DNA from 2 places in the Exiguobacterium sp. s91 genome. Region 2 is predicted to be linked to the other one. Evidence: riboswitches for the same ligand, from Rfam matches in the RefSeq annotation. Region 2 holds a riboswitch; the other holds the start of a gene.
What was found. A riboswitch is a leader RNA that binds a small molecule or an ion and turns the genes downstream of it on or off. The one in region 2 is predicted to bind FMN.

Region 1 (4,393 bases), 400 kb from region 2:
CGTCAGCGATGGCAGGTGCGATTGGAGGCGGTGGTCTCGGCGACTTAGCGATCACTTATGGCTATCAACGATTCGACACGAAAGTCATGATCATCACGGTCGGGATTCTCGTCATCTTAGTCCAAGGCTTACAGACGACAGGCAACATCGTCGCACGAAAAATTAGAAGACATTAATCAAGGGAGCGATTCAGCCATGAAAAAAGCAGTAGCGATTGGAGCAACACTCACGACGATTTTATTTGCCGGATGCGCAGCATCAGGAGAAGACGAAAAGACGATCAAGCTCGGTGTCAGCGGTTCCGACACACAAGTTTGGGATTATGTCGCGAAAAAAGCAGAGAAGGAAGGCATCAAAATCGAGCTCGTCAAGTTCTCCGATTATGTCCAGCCGAACATGGCACTGGCTGAGGGTGAGATCGACGCCAATGCTTTCCAGACGATTTCCTACTTCAACGCTTTCAAGAAAGAACATAACTTGAAGCTATCGCCGATTGCGACGACTGTCATCGCACCGATGGGGATCTACTCAGATAAATACAAGGATGTCAAAGACATTCCAAATGGCGGAAAAATCGCTGTTCCGAACGAAGCGACGAACATGGGACGTGCCCTCTTGTTACTGCAAGAAGCAGGTCTGATCAAGCTACCGGACGACTTCGATGGCAACGGTTCGGTCGATAAGATCGTCGAGAATCCGAAAAAGCTGAAAATCGTTCCGATCGTCGCCGGGCAAACGCCACGCGTCTTACCGGACGTCGCGGCATCAATCATCAACAATGGCATTGCCGTTGACGCTGGCTTCAACCCGATCAAGGACTCGATCGTCCATGAGAACGAGACAGCAAAACCATACATCAACATCATCGCGACACGGACGGAAGACAAGAACAAAAAAGAACTGAAAAAAATCGCATCGCTGTATCAACAAAAAGATGTCGCGGCCTTCATCAAAAAAGAATATAAAGGCAGTACGATCCCGACGTTCGTTCCATTGAGCGATATCGGCGAATAATTTCAAAAGGAGAGTGGACAGTATGACGACACCAGTACGCACGACATGGGTAGAGACGATTGAACAGGACATCGAACAAAAACGGGAATCGTATCTTGAGACAAGTCATCGGATTCATGCAACGCCGGAAATCGGGAACGAGGAATTCTTTGCTTCGCGGCTCCATGCGGAGCGTCTAACAGCGGAAGGTTTTACAGTAGAACTCGGCGTCGCGGGGCACGATACCGCGTTCTTCGCGAAGAAATCGAGCGACCGACCAGGCGCAACGATTGCCTTTCTTGCTGAATACGATGCGTTGCCGGGTATTGGTCACGCGTGCGGTCATAATATCATCGGCACGACGAGCGTCGCAGCGGCAATCGCGCTCAGTAAAGTGCTCGATGAAGTCGGCGGGAGTGTCGTTGTCCTTGGAACACCAGCCGAGGAAGGTGGACCGAACGGTAGTGCGAAAGGCAGTTTCGTCAAACATCAGTTGCTGGAAGGGATCGATGCAGCCTTGATGGTCCATCCGTCGGGACAAACACGGATCACGGGTTCTTCCCTTGCGGTCGATCCGCTCGACTTTGCCTTTACGGGTCGTCCGGCACACGCAGCGGCGTCACCGGAGGAAGGCATCAACGCCCTTGACGCTGTCATTCAACTCTTCAATGGAATCAATGCGTTACGTCAGCAATTACCGGACGATGTCCGGATTCACGGAATCATCACGCATGGAGGTGATGCGCCGAACATCATCCCGGAATACGCAAAAGCACGTTTCTTCATCCGGGCGACGACACGGGAACGATTGAATGCCGTCACGGAAAAAATCAAAGCCGTCGCCCAAGGCGCGGCACTCGCGACTGGGGCGACACTTGACGTCATCGCCTTCCAAAATGAAGTCGATAACCTCGTCTTCAACCGGACGTTCGACCGTCTGTTCCAAGAAGAAGCAGAATCGCTTGGTGAAAAGGTCCACTTAGACGAACGACCGGGTCTTGGCTCGACGGATGCCGGTAACATCAGTCAAGTCATTCCGACGATCCATCCGTATATCAAGATAGGTCCGGACGATCTCGTCGCGCATACGGAAGCATTCAAAGAAGCGGCTCGTTCAGAAGCTGGAGATGAAGCCTTGATCACGGGTGCGAAAATCCTCGCTCGGACAGCGCTTCGCGTCCTCGCTGATGAACGGACGCGCGGGGCGATCGCTCAAGAATTCCACGATCGGAAGAACGGATATTTATGAGCGGAAAACAACGACTGGATGCACTGCTATCAGGTGCTCCGGTCGTTTTTGAGATGCGGTCGATCACGAATTGGTGATGGGTGACAGAATTGGAGCGAAATCAAAAAAGAGACAAGACAGAAGCATTTGCGCTTTGTTTTCTTGAAAAAGATATGCTAGGCTAAAATTGTATAACTCAATAATCCAGTTCTTCGGGGTAGGGTGAAAATCCCAACCGGCGGTGATGCGATCGATTGATCGACGAGCCCGCGACCTGTGATGTACGCATCATGGCTGACTTGGTGAGATTCCAGGGCCGACGGTAAAGTCCGGATGGGAGAAGAACGAAACGACACGATTCAAGCCGTTTTCTGAAAAAATGTTTTCAGGAGATGGTCTCTTTCTGCATGAAAAAAATGCAGGGAGCGAACCGTGTATTTCGTGAACCCTTCTATACAGACGCCCCTTTTTCAAGGGGCGTCTTTTTTCATTTGAAAGGAGTGAACGCGATGTCACAGATGATGAGTTATGCCATGCAATTAGCACAAATGTTACACGGACAAACAAGTCCGAATCCAAGTGTCGGCTGTGTCATCGTCAAACAAGGACGCATCATCGGCTTTGGTGCGCACCGGTTTGCCGGTGGTCCGCACGCAGAAGTCGAAGCCTTACGGATGGCAGGGGAAGCCGCCCGTGGTGCCGATCTTTACGTGACGCTCGAGCCATGCAACCATCACGGCAAGACGCCACCATGCACGGAAGCGATTCTACAAGCAGGAATCAAACGAGTCTTCGTCGCAACGGAAGACAAACATGCGATCGTCGCTGGTTCCGGAATCAAACGACTACAGGACGCGGGAATCGAAGTCGAGGTTGGCTTGTTACGACATGAGGCAGAAGCCCTCTACACGGCATTCTGGAAGACGATCGAACGAAAACGTCCGACCGTGACCGTCAAAATCGCTCAGACGATGAACGGGATCGCGGCGACAGGTGAACAGCGCTGGATCACGTCAGAAGAAGCACGCGCGAACGGTCGTGCTCTGCGAGGTCGCCATGATGCGATCCTCGTCGGCAGTGAGACGGTCCTCGTCGATGATCCGGCACTAACGTTACGCGCGTCGTCAGGCATCGAGCCGATTCGGGTAATCGTCGATCGTCGTGGTCGGGTCCCGGAGACGGCCCAAGTTTTCCGTGATGGTAAAAATCCAACCTACTGGCTGACGAGTGTTCCTCGGATTAGTCACGATCAGGTGACGGTTCTCGTTGGTGAGTATGAGACGCCGGAAGCGATTTTGAAACGCTTATACGAACAAGACATCCGCAGTGTTTTGATCGAAGGTGGACCGACGATTCAAGCCGCTTTCCTTGAGGCAGATCTCGTTGACCGAATCGAAGTCTACCAAGCCCCATCGATTTTTGAAGGCGATGCGTGGAATAGTCAACACGATATCGAAGATCGTTTTCAAATCGACCAGGTTGAGACGGTTGGACCGGATCTCCATCTGACGTACATCCGAAAGGAGGAGACGACATGTTCACCGGATTGATTGAAGAAGTCGGAACCTTAAAACGAAAGATCCCGCGACCGAACGGGTTAGCGCTTGAAATTGAGGCGCACCAGGTACTCGAAGGAACGAAGATCGGGGATAGCATCGCCGTCGACGGGATTTGTTTGACGGTCACGTCGATGAGTCCGACCGGTTTCACAGCAGATGCCGTCCATGACACGATCCGTTCGACGGCACTCGGCACGTACCGCGTCGGAAGCCCATTGCAACTCGAACGGGCGATGCCGGCAGACGGTCGTTTCGGCGGTCATTTCGTCAGTGGACATATCGACGGAACAGCGCGGCTGATCAGTCGGCGACCGGATGGAGAAGCGATGGTTTATACGTTTGATGTCGGATCGTGGCAAAAGTATTGTATTCCGAAAGGCTCGATCGCGATCAACGGCACGAGCCTGACGTTGCAACGCGTCACGCCGGAAACGATCTCGATTTCATTGATTCCGCACTCACGTCAAGTGACGACGTTTGATCGATTGGCAAGCGGCGCAGTCGTCAATATCGAGTGTGACATGATGGCGAAACATCTCTATCATTTCACGCAGCATGAGAAGCAGACGGACTGGGCAGCATTCTTAGGAGGCGACATGTAATGAACGGATTC
Region 2 (4,393 bases):
GTACTTGATCCAGTCCACGCTGGCGTGCTTCTTCAAGCGCAAGTCGAAGACCACTCGTCGCATATCCTTTCTGACGCTCGGATGGTCGGATTCCGTATCCGATATGTCCGCCGTACAACTTCAAGTTCTCCGTCAAGTCATGCCGGAAGTTCAACGCTCCGACGATTCGTTGCCCGTCGACCATCCAGTACGTCGTATGGGTGACGAGACCCGGTCTGACCGTCGTCTCCATTTCCTTAAGTTCCGCGAAATAAGCGCCAAGTGGTTCATATGTGTCTCCGACTGCTTCCGGCACGATCGTTTCGCCCGATTCTCGCCAGTCTTCTAAAAAAGCGCGGTACTCCATTTCCCATTCAAGAGTCGGTTTCATCAACTGCATCATTGGTGATTGCGCACCTCCTCTTCAATCAAACGATCGAGCCAGTCATCGATATGTTGAAACAGATAGCCTGCTTGTTTTGCAGCTGTCGTATCCATATAGAAATCACGTTCCGTTGCAAGCGGCGATTCATCTTCTCCTTTTGCAACGAGTTGACTCGTCGTTCCCGCAACGTGGTCGATCTTATCCATCAGATCTTGAATCGATAAGACACCGTCACTCGCAGCGTTGATTGGTCCCGTCATTTCCGAACGACCACACCACTCAAGAAAGGCAGCGGCTTCGTAACTTGAGATGTAGCCCATCTTGGCATAGCTGTTTTCAGCGACGATTGGACGACCGTCAAGCGCCCGTTTGATATGAAAGACGAGTCGCTCCGTATAATCATCTGGTCCGAGGACGACCGGGAAACGGACGGCAACGACTGGGAACGTCGCCCGTTGGAAGAAATAACTCTCCGCTTGGCGTTTCCCTTCGCCATATCCATGTTCCTTCTCGAGGTCATATTTCCCGGGAAACGGATTATAGGCACGCTCCGTGATGTTCGCACCACCGCCTTCATAGACAGACATCGTCGACGTCAACACATAGCGTCCGACTTTCCCTTCAAACGCATCGATCGCAAGCTTGGCTTGATACGGCGTGAAGCAAATGTTGTCATAAATGACATCCCAGTGCTGTTGGCTTAAGTCCTTCATCGTACTACTTGACGTCCGGTCCCCTTTGAAAAATGTCAAGCCCTTCGCGACTGGTGGTGTATGCTCGCCGCGTGTGACGATCGTCACATCATCCCCCGAATCGGCTAAACGAATCGCTAACCGTCGTCCGAAATAACGCGTTCCCCCGAAGATCAATACTTTTCTCATCCTGAAGCCCTCCCTGTTCGTAGTAGCATTCACTCTCTTAAATATTTCGAGTCAATGGAACAGGTCTCCTGTATATGAGCAATAAAAAAAATCGTGGACGATGTCCACGATTGGATTCATTAACAGCCACCCGGTGTCCCAGCGTTCGTTGCTGTTCGAAACGATGTCCCGCAACCGCATGTTGCGATGGCATTCGGATTCGTGATTGTGAATCCACCGCCGAGCATCGACTGTTTATAATCGATTTCCAGTCCTTTGACGACCGGGTAATCTTTTTCGTCCACGATGACGGTCACGCCGTGCTGTTCGAAAACGAGATCCGTTTCTTTCTGTTGGTCGAATCCCATTCCGTACGACAGACCACTACATCCACCACCTTGGACGAGCATCCGAAGATTCCGTTCATCTGCTGGTGCCTGCGCCATCATGTCCTGGACTTGTAGCGCTGCTGCCTCCGTTAAATGGATCATGTCATCACCTTCCTTTTCTTTAGTATACGCAACTTCTGAGCGAATCGAAACCTAGTTGCTTGAAACTATCTTGAATTCGTTGTATAAATGGTATGTACAACAAAATAATCGTTCCATCTTCAGGGCAGGGTGAAATTCCCGACCGGCGGTAAACAACTCTTCTTAAGTTGAAGCCCGCGAGCGAATAGGGCGCTATTTGCTGATTCTGTGTAATTCAGGAGCCGACAGTACAGTCTGGATGGGAGAAGATGGCGGCATGAGTTTGAATTTGATCGATTTTTGCAATAATCGATTAGGTTTATTTAATGCGGACTTCTCCCCTGTTGATCTCATCAATAGGGGTTTCTTTATGGACGCAGTCATGCCAATACTTCATCGAGAGGAACGAGCAAAAGGAGACAATACTCGTATGAAACGCACACAAAAAATGGTCACTCTGTCAATGTTAGGTTCAATCTCATTTGTTCTTATGCTTATCAATTTTCCACTACCGTTCTTACCGAACTATCTGAAGATTGACTTCAGTGATGTTCCTGCTCTCGTCGCAGCGATCATGTTCTCACCGGTCGCAGGTGTCATCGTCGAAGCACTGAAGAACGTGCTATACTACATCTTCCGCGGAAGTGGTGTTCCGGTCGGAGAATTCGCGAACTTCGCTGCTGGCGTCGCATTCGTGCTTCCTGTTAGCTGGTTCTACCATAAAAAGAAATCAACACAAGGTCTCGCAACTGGTCTCGTCGCTGGTACGATCACGATGGCACTCGGTCTTGCGATTCTCAACTATATCTTGATCCTTCCAGCGTATGCATGGTTCCTCGGTATGGACTACATGGCGGATCCAGCTGTCAAATGGACAGCGATCACAGCTGGTATCTTACCGTTTAACGTCATCAAGGCGTTGTTCATCTCGGCACTCTTCATTCCGTTGTTCTTGAAACTACGACCATGGATGATGCGCCGTCAACAATCTGCCTGATCCGAAAAGCTGCGCCCGCTGACGGACACGAATCCCCTCGTTCAGACGAACGAGGGGATTTTTTGGCTGTCCGTGCTCACAGCTCATTCTCTTCGATTTTTAGGTAAATTTTTTCAAGCAACTCTTCCGGCGTCTCGCCTACGACCGTCTCACCATCAACGAGACAAAAATGATCAAGCGAACAAATACCGCAATAGCCGAGGCAACCGTATTCGACGACGTCGACGTTCGGGTCACGTTCGAGTTGCTCCATGACGACCTGTGTACCAGCCGCTAAGTTACTGATACAAAATTCAATAATCGGATTCACTTTTTTTCCTCCTTCAAGCAGGAAACGACCTGCCTCATGTCGTATTATACAAGGTCAGACTGATTTAGGGGAACTAAGGGGGATTTTACGTTATGAAGCAATTGGTCGTACTCGGCGGAGGATATGGTGGAATGCGGATTTGTGAGCGATTCAAGGACGAGGAAGTTGCCGTCACGCTCGTCGACCGTCTACCGTACCACGCACTCAAAACGGAATATTACGCACTCGCAGCAGGTACATTATCAGATCGGGATGTCCGGATTGAATTTCCGGAGGGGAAACATCTTACTTATAAATATGGACATGTCATTAAAATCTCACCAGAGACGAATACGGTCCACCTGCAAGACGGATCAGAATTATTCTATGATGACTTGATCATCGCCCTCGGTTGCGAGGATAAATACCACAACATTCCGGGTGCTCAAGAGTTTACATACAGCATCCAGACACTTGAAGAATCGCGCAAGACACAGCAAGCGATCTGTGGTCTGTCACCGGGGTCCGTCGTCTCGATCGTCGGTGCTGGTCTATCTGGTGTCGAACTTGCCAGTGAACTGCATGAGAGCAGGAAGGATTTAACGATTCGTCTGTTCGACCGCGGTCCATCCGTCTTGTCATTCTTATCCGACAAAGTCTCGTCTTACGTCCAGGAATGGTTCGAGGAGCATGACGTGGAAGTCATCAACAATTCGAACGTCACGCTCGTCACGGCGGACGACGTGCGAAACGGCGACGATACGTACCCGTCGGACTTAACGATTTGGACGGCAGGTACGCAGCCGGTCAAGGTCGTTCGTGATCTCGGCTTTGCTGCAGACAGTGGTGGTCGGATCAAATTGACGGAACATCATCACGTACCGGAATACGATAACGTCTTCGTCATCGGCGATTGTGCCAGCTTGCCTTATGCGCCAAGCGGTCAACTCGCAGAACATCAGGCAGAACAAGTCGTCGACGTCTTGCAAGCGAAATGGCAAGGGAAGAAATTGCCGAAACTGCCAGAAATCAAACTGCGCGGGATGCTCGGATCGCTCGGAAAATCAGACGGTTTCGGGATCGTCATGGGCAAGCAAGCTCTGACGGGGAAAGTCCCACGTCTCTTGAAGTCCGGTGTCTTATGGAAACACAAAAAGATTAAATGAGCAAAAGAGGTGTCCCGATCTTGGGATACCTCTTTTTCATTCATCCCGTCTGACTTAACTTTGCATCAATCGCCGCCGTGATCGTCTTCAGCTTGACGTACCCCTCGTCAATCATCTCATCATCAAGCACGATCAATGGATAAAAATAGACATCCTCTTTTAAGGCTTCCGTCCATTGATCCGCTGTCGCTGTCTCGAAATCGACATAGCGTAGCGTCATTTCTTGCTCATATTTTCGCCCGAGGAC

Region 1: another riboswitch for FMN. It lies ahead of ribD (bifunctional diaminohydroxyphosphoribosylaminopyrimidine deaminase/5-amino-6-(5-phosphoribosylamino)uracil reductase RibD); the one in region 2 lies ahead of KNQ06_RS02395 (ECF transporter S component).

The regions. Positions count from the first base shown of each region.
Region 1 covers NZ_JACSMZ010000001.1:72,739-77,131, forward strand. The annotation lists gene KNQ06_RS00415 (methionine ABC transporter permease) at 1-176, shown strand, start outside; gene KNQ06_RS00420 (MetQ/NlpA family ABC transporter substrate-binding protein) at 196-1,014, shown strand; gene KNQ06_RS00425 (M20 family metallopeptidase) at 1,037-2,242, shown strand; FMN riboswitch at 2,426-2,570, shown strand; gene ribD (bifunctional diaminohydroxyphosphoribosylaminopyrimidine deaminase/5-amino-6-(5-phosphoribosylamino)uracil reductase RibD) at 2,731-3,771, shown strand; gene ribE (riboflavin synthase) at 3,756-4,382, shown strand; gene ribA (GTP cyclohydrolase II) at 4,382-4,393, shown strand, end outside.
Region 2 covers NZ_JACSMZ010000001.1:475,179-479,571, reverse strand. The annotation lists gene KNQ06_RS02410 (GNAT family N-acetyltransferase) at 1-382, opposite strand, end outside; gene KNQ06_RS02405 (NAD-dependent epimerase/dehydratase family protein) at 379-1,245, opposite strand; gene KNQ06_RS02400 (HesB/IscA family protein) at 1,365-1,715, opposite strand; FMN riboswitch at 1,827-1,969, shown strand; gene KNQ06_RS02395 (ECF transporter S component) at 2,125-2,691, shown strand; gene KNQ06_RS02390 (YuzB family protein) at 2,768-3,001, opposite strand; gene KNQ06_RS02385 (NAD(P)/FAD-dependent oxidoreductase) at 3,094-4,146, shown strand; gene KNQ06_RS02380 (DUF1462 family protein) at 4,187-4,393, opposite strand, start outside.